3 regions of the Mesorhizobium sp. B2-3-10 genome follow, and region 2 is predicted to be linked to each of the others. Evidence: riboswitches for the same ligand, from Rfam matches in the RefSeq annotation. Region 2 holds a riboswitch; each other region holds the start of a gene.
The links. A riboswitch is a leader RNA that binds a small molecule or an ion and turns the genes downstream of it on or off. The one in region 2 is predicted to bind cobalamin.

Region 1 (3,268 bases), on a different contig from region 2:
ATGTCGGTCTCGGCGAGCGCCTCGGGCGCGAACAGCCATTCCGCGGTCAATTCGGTCTGTTCGGGACCGAGCGGCGTAAGCCGCACGGTCCTGACATAGTCGACATGGCCGACGATGAACATCGACGGCAGGCTGGTGGCATAGGTCTGACCGGCGCTGCGTTCCGCCGGCGTCAAGCTCGGGAAGATCGGCCCGTGCGTCTGCCCATCACGCGACCATGTCTCAGCCCCGGCGCGCAGGCCGCCGGAGAATTCTGGCGCGTCATTGTCGGCGTGGCGGAGCCATTCGGGATCGTCATGCCGGCTCATCAGGCCGCGGCCATAGATCGGCACCAGCCGCGACAGGTCCTTGTGGACGCCCGGGCAGTGCAGGCACTCGTTGAAGTTTTCCCAAAAAATCTTCCAGTTGCAGTTCATCACCTTGCGCAGCACGTGCCCTGATACCAGCATTTCCAGCGGCCAGTTGCCGAAGTCGCCGGAGGCCGGGTCGAAGGAGGATTGCGCCGAGCTGGCGGCATCTTCCGCAAGATTGACGAAGACGAAGCCCCGCCACACCGAGTGCGCGACGCGATAAAGCGGGTGATCGGCCTTGTCGAAGCCGTCAGGCAGCGATTTCGACGGCACGCGCACCAGATCGCCACGCAGAGAATAGGACCAGGCATGATACGGGCAGGTGATCAGCCGCGCCTTCAGCCGGCCCTGGCTTTCCTGGCAAAGCTGCGAGCCGCGATGCCGGCAGGTGTTGTGGAAGGCATGCAACTCGCCGGTGTCGTCGCGCAGCAGGAGGATTTCCTGCGTACCGACGCGGAAGGTGCGGAACGCCAAAGGCTGGGCAAGGTCGGCCTCGCGGCAGACGAGCAGCCAGTTCCTGTACCAGATGGCGTCGAGATCGCGCTGATAGTTGTCCTGGTCCCAATAGGCCGACGAGGGCAGCGTCGGCTCGGTTCGAGTCAGGCCGTTATAGGGCACGCACTCGCTGGCATTGGGCTGCATGGCTGGCTTCCCGTGAGGGGTGCCAGCCGACACCCGGCCATGAAGTTTGTCAATCGGGACGGGATGAGGGCAGCTTCGCCGATACGGCGCTCCTGCGCTGGCGGCTGTCGGAATTTGGTTTGCCGGGCGCGGCGAATTTCCCTATAGTCCCCGATGTCGTCGGTTCCTTTTTGGAGCCAAGAGGGAATGCGGTGCGGGCAGGAATTCCTGCCCAATGCCGTGGCTGCCCCCGCAACTGTGTGCGGTAGTCCTCTCCATATGCCACTGAAGATTTTTCTTCGGGAAGGTGGGGAAGGGCGCTTATCCGCGAGCCAGGAGACCTGCCGGCGACAGGAAACTGACTTCGATGCCCTCGGGTGGAGGGCGAAAGGACAAGACATGACTACCGCTTCCGTCTCCCTCGGCGCCTCCGTCTCCTCGCAGTCGCGCTTCATGCAGCTCGCGCTCGCGGCGCTGCTCGGCATCTTCGTCGTCGGCTTTGTCGGCTTCTCGCATATCGATGCGGTCCACAATGCTGCCCACGACTATCGCCACTCGATGGCGTTTCCCTGCCACTAACGAGGATCCGACATCATGAATCTGTTTCGCAACGTCGTGTTCGTCGCGGCGATCGCGGGGCTCGTGGCCGGTGTCGTTCTCGCCTGCATGCAGGCCTATGCCACCGTGCCGCTGATCCTCAAGGCGGAAGTCTACGAAAAGGCCGGCGGCGGCCACCACCATGATCACGCGGCCGCACCAGCGGCGACCAATGATGCCATGAGCACGGCGCCCGCTGGCAATGCCATGAGCTCTGCCGCGCCTGCGGGCACCGATGCCATGGCACCGGCGGAGGAAGACGAAGGCTGGGCGCCGGCCGACGGTTTCGAGCGTTTCGCCTTTAGCGTGGTTGCCAATATCGTCACTGGCATCGGCTTCGCACTGGTCCTGGTCGCGGTTTCCGAGTTCTTCGGCGGCGTCGGCAACTGGCGCCAGGGTGTGTTCTGGGGTTTGGCCGGCTTTGCCGTGTTCACACTGGCACCGGGTCTCGGACTGCAGCCGGAACTGCCGGCAATGCCGGCGGCCGATCTTCTGCCGCGCCAGATCTGGTGGACGGCGACGGCGGCCGCGACCGCGATCGGCCTAGGCCTGATCGTCTTTCGCAGATCGCTGCCATTGACCATCCTCGCCGTCTTGCTGATCGTCGCGCCGCATGTCGTCGGCGCGCCGCAGCCCGACAGTTTCGAAACACCGATCCCGGAAGGCCTGCACCATCAGTTCGTGGTGGCGGTGACGGTGACCAATCTGGTGTTCTGGCTGGTGCTCGGCGCGATCGTGGGCGTGGTGCGCAGGCGCTTCACCGGCATGGCGACCAGTCTGCGCGACAGCTTTGCCTGATCGCGGCAGGCTGACCTTCATCATCGGTGGTGCGCGCTCCGGCAAGAGCGCGCACGCCGAAACCCTGGTGACGGCATTGCCCTCGCCATGGGCCTATATCGCCACGGCGCAACCCCATGACGACGAGATGCGCGAGCGCATCGCGCTGCACCGCTCGCGGCGCGGTGAGGGCTGGTCGACCACCGATGCGCCACTCGACCTCGCCGAAGCGCTGGAGGCGTTGCCAGACGGGCAGCCGGTGCTTGTCGACTGCCTGACGCTGTGGCTGACCAATCACATGGTGGCCGATCACGACGTCGAGGCCGCGTGCCGGCGGCTGGCGGACGTGCTGTCGCGGCCGCGCGGACCGTGGTTCGTGGTAACGAACGAGGTCGGGCAAGGCATCGTGCCCGACAACGCGCTGGCGCGTCGGTTTCGTGACGATGCCGGCCGGCTCAACCAGCGGGTCGCCGCGATTGCCGACACGGTGCTGCTCATGGTGGCGGGGCTACCGCTCAAGGTGAAGTGAAATGACCGATATCGACGACAAGGATGAAGAACGCCATCGCGCCAAGATGGCCAAGCGCAAGGCGGTGCAGGACGCCGAGGTTGCGGGCAAGACGATCGAGAAAGGGTTGCTGATCGTCAACACCGGTCCCGGCAAGGGCAAGACCACGGCCGCCTTCGGTCTCGCGCTGCGCGTGCTCGGCTACGGCAAGCGCGTCGGCGTCGTCCAGTTCATCAAGGGCAAGTGGCACACCGGCGAGAAGGACGCCTTTGCCGTCTTTGGCGACCGTGTCGTCTGGCACGCAATGGGCGAGGGTTTCACCTGGGAGACGCAGGACCTGAAGCGCGACATCGCTGCCGCCGAGGCCGCCTGGGCCAAGGCTCTGGAATTGATCGGCGATCCTTCGATCAGCCTT
Region 2 (3,268 bases):
ATCGCCGCTTTCGCTTTTAATTTGGCCGCCACCTCTTCGCGATTGCGAGGATGCTGGTGGGTTTCGAGGGAATCGAGCAATTCGCGTGCGGATGCCGCGATGGCTTCGACCGCATGATCGAACACATGCTGGTTCTTGGCAGAAGGCCGCGTCGTGCCGCTCAGCTTGCGGACAAACTGCAGTGCCGCGTCGCGGACTTCGTCGTTGGTTGCCGGCGGATCAAAATTGAACAGGGTCTTGATGTTTCTGCACATCGCTTCCGTATCTCCTCTTGTCCGTTTCAATCGGGACGAACTGTATCCTCAATGATGATCGTGTCCAAAAACCGGTAAGGCTGCTCCGGACCTCAGTCCGCGTCGAGCGGCTCGGTTCCAACCGGCTTGCCGTCGCGCGACAGCCTGATCTTCTCGACCTTGTCCTCGGCGGCCTTCAGCAGCCGGTCGCAATGAACCTTCAGCGCCTCCCCGCGCTCGTAAATCCGGATCGACTGGTCGAGCGGCACGTCGCCACGCTCCAGATCATCGACGATCTTCTCCAGTGCGTCGAGTGCCTGTTCAAAGCTCATCGCCTTGACGTCTTCGTTGATCTCACCGGTCATCATTCATCCTTTCATCAGTCGCCCGACATGGGCGGCGACCGAAAATGCCAATCCCTGCAGATCGTAGCCGCCCTCGAGCAGGCTGACGAGCCGGTTGCCGCCGTGGATTGCGGCGCGCTGCATCAGCTGGCCGGTCGCCCAGTCGAAATCGTCCTCGGTCAGATTGATTTCCGCCAGCGGGTCGCGATGGTGCGCGTCGAAGCCGGCCGAAACGATAATCAGATCCGGCGCGAAATTGTCGAGTGCCGGCAGCACGCGCGACAGGAACGCATCGCGAAACACCTCGCTGCCCGTCCGAGGCGCCAGCGGCGCATTGACGATGTTGCCGGCGCCGGTCTCACTCTTCGCGCCCGTGCCGGGATAAAGCGGCATCTGGTGCGTCGAGCAATAGAGCACCGAGGGATCGTCCCAGAAAATATCCTGCGTGCCGTTGCCGTGGTGCACGTCCCAGTCGACGACCGCGACACGCTCGGCGCCGTGCTTCTTCTGCGCATGGCGCGCTGCGATTGCCGCCGTGTTGAAGAAGCAGAAGCCCATGGCCGTGGTCTTTTCGGCATGGTGGCCGGGCGGACGGGCGGCGACGAAAACGTTGTCGGCGCGGCCCGCAAAGACGTCGTCGACGGCAGCATTGGCGGCACCGATCGCCGTAATCACCGCTTGCCAGCTTTTCGGGCTGGCGGTGGTGTCGGCGTCGATGCGGGCAATGCCTTCGTCGGGGATGGCGGCGCGGACACGCGCGACGAAATCGGCGGGATGCGCGTAGAGGATGGTCGCCTCGTCGCCGTGCGGTGCCTCGACGCGGTCAAGCGTGGCAAAAGCTTCGTCGTCGAGCACGCGCTCGATGGCGCGCAGGCGGTCGGGCCGCTCGGGGTGACCGGGCGGCGTGATGTGTTCGAGAAAGATCGGGTGCGTGTAGAGACGGGTGGCCATGCCCCCTATCTAGTGCCCCGGCGTCGTGATGGCCATGCGTTGCGGCTTGATCGCTGGGGAAAATCGAACCTGCGTCCATTCATATCGCTGCGGGCATTGGCGGCGCCGGCCCTTCGGCGTAAGGTCGCAACCACTGCCTGGTGCCCGCCGGGCTGTTTGTTTTAGCGACATTCTGCGACGCCAAGTGATTCCACTTGGCTGCAAATGCCTTGGCGGGAGAATCGGGAACACGGTTGAACTCCGTGGCGTGCCCAACGCTGTGAGGGGGACCGCGCCGGTAAAATGCCACTGTCGATGACGGGAAGGCACCGGACGCGGGTTGATCCCGAGCCAGAAGACCGGCCTGGCAGGCATCGTCATCCGCATGGTCAGGCGGATGACATCGATTGCAATCGCAAGGGGACAAGCGATGCCGGAAGCTATGACCGCTCCAATGGGCGATGGATTTGACCAGATTGCGCGCGACGCTGTTTACCGCGCCATGTTTACGCGGCGCGACGTCCGCAGCCATTTTACATCGGAAGCGATCGACGACGAAGTGCTGGCGCGGCTGCTGCTTGCCGCCCATCACGCGCCATCGGTCGGCTTCATGCAACCCTGGAACTTCATCGTCATTCGCGATGCCGCGCGGCGGGCGGAAGTGCGCGACCTGTTCCTGGCCGCGCGAGAACGGGAACTGCCTGAAATCGAGGCAGAACGGCAGGCGCTCTACCGCAAGCTCAAGCTCGAAGGCATTTGCGAAAGCGCGCTCAACATCTGCATCACCTGCGACCGCGAGCGCTCGAAAGGCTCGCCGCTGGGGCGCTGGCACAATCCGGAGATGGATCTCTACAGCACGGTCTGCGCGGTGCAGAATTTTTGGCTGGCGGCACGCGCCGAGGGCGTCGGCGTCGGCTGGGTCAGCATCATCGAGGCGCAAGCGCTGAAAAGCTTGCTGGGTATTCCCGATCAAGTGACGCCGATCGCCTATCTCTGCGTCGGCCGCGTTTCCGAATTCGCACCGAAGCCGGATCTCGAAACACACGGCTGGGGCCGGCGGCTGCCGTTGCCCGAGCTTATCATGAGCGAGACTTTTCGCGGACAAGGCGAAGCGCCGCTCAAATCAGCAGTGGCGCGCCTCGGCACCGTCGCCGGTGCGCCGGCGAGGCCGGTTGATCAGCTCGTCGCGCCGGCAGTGCCCCACCGTGAGCCACCGAAAGAAGCCAGTGCCCTGTCCTTGAGTTCCCTGAACTTCGACGAGGCTTCGGCCAGCCTGGCGTCCCAGGCGGCATCGGGCACCTGACCCTCGATGGTCTTGAAATAGACCTGCATCAGGCAGGCAATGGCGAACGGCTCGATGAAGGCCGCCTTGAAAGCCCAGGCAAAGACGATTGCCAGCACGAAAGCCCAGCCGGCGAGCTGCCCGGGCATGACGTAAAGAATAGCGGCTGCCGGAGCCAGCATCAGCAGGAAAATCACGAACGACACGCCCCACATGATGACCCCTAGCCAGACGGCATTCTTGACCATGGTCTTGCCGTTCTGGGCGTAGAGCACAACGCCTTGGCGCGCGGTTTCGAACGGCGAGGACGAACTGTTGCGGATGTTGTAGCCGAGAATGATCTCGTCGACATAGGTCAGCGACAGGCGAATCACCGTGTTGAGGAACGAAACCAGGCCGCTCAGGCCAGGAATGGGCAGGAAGGCCGCGATGCCGCCGAGCAGGCCGGTGATGGCGCGTATGGCGCCCTTGACCAATTG
Region 3 (3,268 bases), on a different contig from region 2:
GGGCAGGCGACCGGCATCGGCCTTCCACGCCGCGGCCAGTCCGGCGAGATCGCTGTCGGTGAAGGACAGGGCCACGATATCCGCCGGCGCCTGCCTGAGATCGACAGGCTCGGCGAGGTCGTCGAGCGAGGCGGAGGTCGTGGTGAGGATGTGCATCGCGGCCCGGGCCTGAAAATCAGCCGGCGAGGATACGTTCGATCGCCGGGCGGTTCAGCCCCTTGAGGCCAATGACGACGAGGCGCGAGCGGCGGTCGTCCCCGGCGGTCCAGGCGCGGTCGTAGTAATGATTGACGCGCGGGCCGACGGCCTGCAGCAGGAGCCGCATCGGCTTGCCGCCGACCTCGACAAAGCCTTTCACGCGCAGCACGTTTTCCTGTTCGGCGGCCGCGGCGACGCGCTTTGCCAGCTCGTCGGGATTGGCGATCGAGGGAATGTCGACGATGAACGTGTCGAAGTCGTCATGCTCATGGTCGAATGCGCCGTCATGGTGGGACTTGCGGTTCTCGATGTCGTCCTCGACGGCGAGACCGAGCCCGAGCAGCACCGAGGGATCGACCTTGCCATGAGACGTCGGCACGATCTTCACGGCGCGGGCGGAGTGTTCGTTGATAATGGCGTTGGCGCGGGCTGAACCGGCGGCATCCATCAGGTCGCTCTTCGACAGGATGATCAGGTCGGCGCAGGCGATCTGATCCTCGAACACTTCCTCGACCGGATCGTCATGGTCGAGGCTCTCGTCCTGCGCGCGCTGCGCCTGCAGGGCGTCCATGTCATTGGCGACGCGGCCTTCCGCCAGTGCGGGACCGTCGACCACGGCGATGACGCCATCGACGGTCACGCGGCTCTTCACCGTCGGCCACTGGAAAGCCTGGACCAGCGGTTTGGGCAGAGCGAGGCCCGAGGTTTCGATCAGGATATGGTCGACCTTCGGCGTCAGCGACAGGATCTTGTCGAGCGCCGGCACAAAATCGTCGGCCACGGTGCAGCAGATACAGCCATTGGCCAGTTCGACGATGTTTTCCTCTGGGCAGGTGTCGATGCCGCATCCCTTGAGGATCTCGCCGTCGATGCCGATGTCGCCGAACTCGTTGACGATGATGGCAATCCGCTTGCCGCCGGCGTTTTCCAGGAGATGGCGGACCAGCGTCGTCTTGCCGGCGCCGAGGAAGCCGGTGACGACGGTGCAGGGAACGCGGGACAGAGATGTTGTCATGATCGATCTTTCAGCATGTCGAGGGGAGGGATGCGGGCAACGAGGCCGCGCTTGAGGCTATCGGGTCTGCCTCGCCAGGGAATGAGGCCGTCGTTCGAGGTGGCGAAGAGTTTCGCGCCGGTGACGAGATCGGCGCCGCTGGTCGTGGTCAGATCGCCGAACACATAGCTCCAGCAGCCGTCGCGCAGGACCGCGGCGCTCAGGCGGCGCTTGCAATTGCCGAGGCATTCGACCGTGCGGATGCGAATCTTCTCGCCCGAGGCGGCTTGGCGCGTATCTTCGGCCAAAAGTTCGCCGGCCCGGGGATGGGCGTCGGAGCCGGTCTCGTCGCGACAGGAAGCGCAGACAATGACCGTGATGCCGGCCAGGGGATGATCCCCGCCGGACGAAATGTCGGTTGTTTCAGCCGAAAAACTGCTGTCGCGATCCACATCAGGCTCCTTGCCCGGAAAACCCGCCAGGCGATCGGATTCTTGCATTCCAGACGGCAGGTCTCCTGGCTCGCGGGTCATCGCCTTGGGTAGCCGCCTTCCCGGGACAATCCCAGTGGCTTTCGGCCTTGGCTCTTCGCTCACAGTTGCGGGGACAGCCGCGGATTTGGGATCTTCAATCCCGCACCGCATTCCCTCTTGGCTCCTCCCTTTGCCGAGAGGAGACCGTCTGGATGGGATTTAGGCTCTTGCGGGCAGTGGTGTCAACGCGAGCTTACGACACCGCGATGTCGGACAGCGCCGGGCCGAGATCGCCGGCAGGCGTTATTTCCATCCGCTCGAGGCCAAGCCAGCCCTGCATCTGCTTCAATTCCTCGAAGAGTTGAGCCGCAGTCTCCGCCGGTGCATTGGCCTGCGCATAGGCCGCATGGACACGCAGGACACTGGCCGGCCGGTCAGCCTTGAGGTCGACGCGCGCCACGATCCTGTCGCCGAGCAGGAAAGGCAGGACATAGTAGCCGTATTGGCGCTTGTCGGCCGGCGTGTAGATTTCGATGCGGTAATGGAAGTCGAACAGCCGCTCCGAGCGCGAACGCTCGAAGACGACCGGATCGAACGGCGCCAGCAGAGCGCGGGCCTCGATCTTGCGCGGGATACGGGCGTCCTTGTGAAGGTAAGCCGGCTTGTCCCAGCCCTCGACACGGACCGGCAGCAAGTCGCCGAGTTCGACCAGTTCCTCCAGCCGGCCTTTCATGTCGGCCGGCGAGAGCCGAAAATAATCGCGCAGGTCGCCTGATGTCGCCACGCCATGGGCACGGGCGGAAATGCGCAGCAATTCGCGGTGCGCGTCCTCAGGCGTCGGTACCGGCAGATCGAGGATCGCCTGCGGCAGCACGCGCTCCGGCAGGTCGTAAAAGCGCTCGAAGCCGCGCCGGTGCGCGGTGGTGATGCGCCCGGCCCAGAACAGCCATTCGAAGGCGTGCTTGGCATGGCTCCAACCCCACCAGCCACCGGAGCCTTTCTGGCCTTCGAGCGCCGAAGCGGCGATCGGCCCGCGCGCGACGACCTCGCGGTAGATCTCTTCTATATAGGCGGCGTGCTCGCGGCCCCACTTGGCCAGCCCCAGATACATTTCATCGCCTTGCTCGGCGCGCTGCATGCGCCAGCGCATCAGTGGGTAGGTCTCGACCGGCAGGAACGAGGCTTCATGCGCCCAATATTCGAAGACGGTGCGCTTGCGCGTCACGGCGGCGTTGTCGAGCAAAGCGAGGGGATAGGGGCCGAGACGCGAATAGAGCGGCATGTAATGAGCGCGCACCACCGCACTGACGGAATCGATCTGCAACAGGCCGGTGCGGGACAGAACGCGGGCGAAATGGCGGCGGTCCGGCGTGCCGGCGGGGCGGGGATCGAGAAATCCCTGGGCGGCGAGCGCGATGCGCCGCGCGGCGGCAAGCGAGATCTTTTCCTTCATGCGTATGCGTCTCTGATGGACCTGTCTGGCGTCATTGCCCGGCGTGATTCCCGTCCATGCTAGCAGGGTTTTGGCGGCAACCCTGTCAGGAGACAAAAGTGGAGTTAAAAGCGAAGGAAATCAAACAGGAGCGGATGGGACCAGTTTCTC

Region 1: it holds a riboswitch for cobalamin, as region 2 does, so the genes downstream of both, FJ943_RS19705 (CbtB domain-containing protein) here and bluB (5,6-dimethylbenzimidazole synthase) in region 2, are expected to answer to the same signal.
Region 3: it holds a riboswitch for cobalamin, as region 2 does, so the genes downstream of both, FJ943_RS19905 (DUF1636 family protein) here and bluB (5,6-dimethylbenzimidazole synthase) in region 2, are expected to answer to the same signal.

The regions. Positions count from the first base shown of each region.
Region 1 is NZ_VFVT01000006.1:331,190-334,457, reverse strand. Features, by position in the region: gene FJ943_RS19710 (aromatic ring-hydroxylating dioxygenase subunit alpha) at 1-992, opposite strand, end outside; cobalamin riboswitch at 1,136-1,335, shown strand; gene FJ943_RS19705 (CbtB domain-containing protein) at 1,371-1,550, shown strand; gene FJ943_RS19700 (CbtA family protein) at 1,566-2,366, shown strand; gene cobU (bifunctional adenosylcobinamide kinase/adenosylcobinamide-phosphate guanylyltransferase) at 2,359-2,874, shown strand; gene cobO (cob(I)yrinic acid a,c-diamide adenosyltransferase) at 2,876-3,268, shown strand, end outside.
Region 2 is NZ_VFVT01000007.1:367,919-371,186, reverse strand. Features, by position in the region: gene FJ943_RS22050 (DUF2277 domain-containing protein) at 1-254, opposite strand, end outside; gene FJ943_RS22045 (exodeoxyribonuclease VII small subunit) at 347-598, opposite strand; gene FJ943_RS22040 (histone deacetylase family protein) at 602-1,528, opposite strand; cobalamin riboswitch at 1,707-1,890, shown strand; partial or broken gene bluB (5,6-dimethylbenzimidazole synthase) at 1,893-2,567, shown strand; gene FJ943_RS22030 (hypothetical protein) at 2,684-3,268, opposite strand, start outside.
Region 3 is NZ_VFVT01000006.1:372,604-375,871, reverse strand. Features, by position in the region: gene cobN (cobaltochelatase subunit CobN) at 1-156, opposite strand, end outside; gene cobW (cobalamin biosynthesis protein CobW) at 176-1,213, opposite strand; gene FJ943_RS19905 (DUF1636 family protein) at 1,210-1,644, opposite strand; cobalamin riboswitch at 1,682-1,889, opposite strand; gene FJ943_RS19900 (winged helix-turn-helix domain-containing protein) at 1,919-3,118, opposite strand.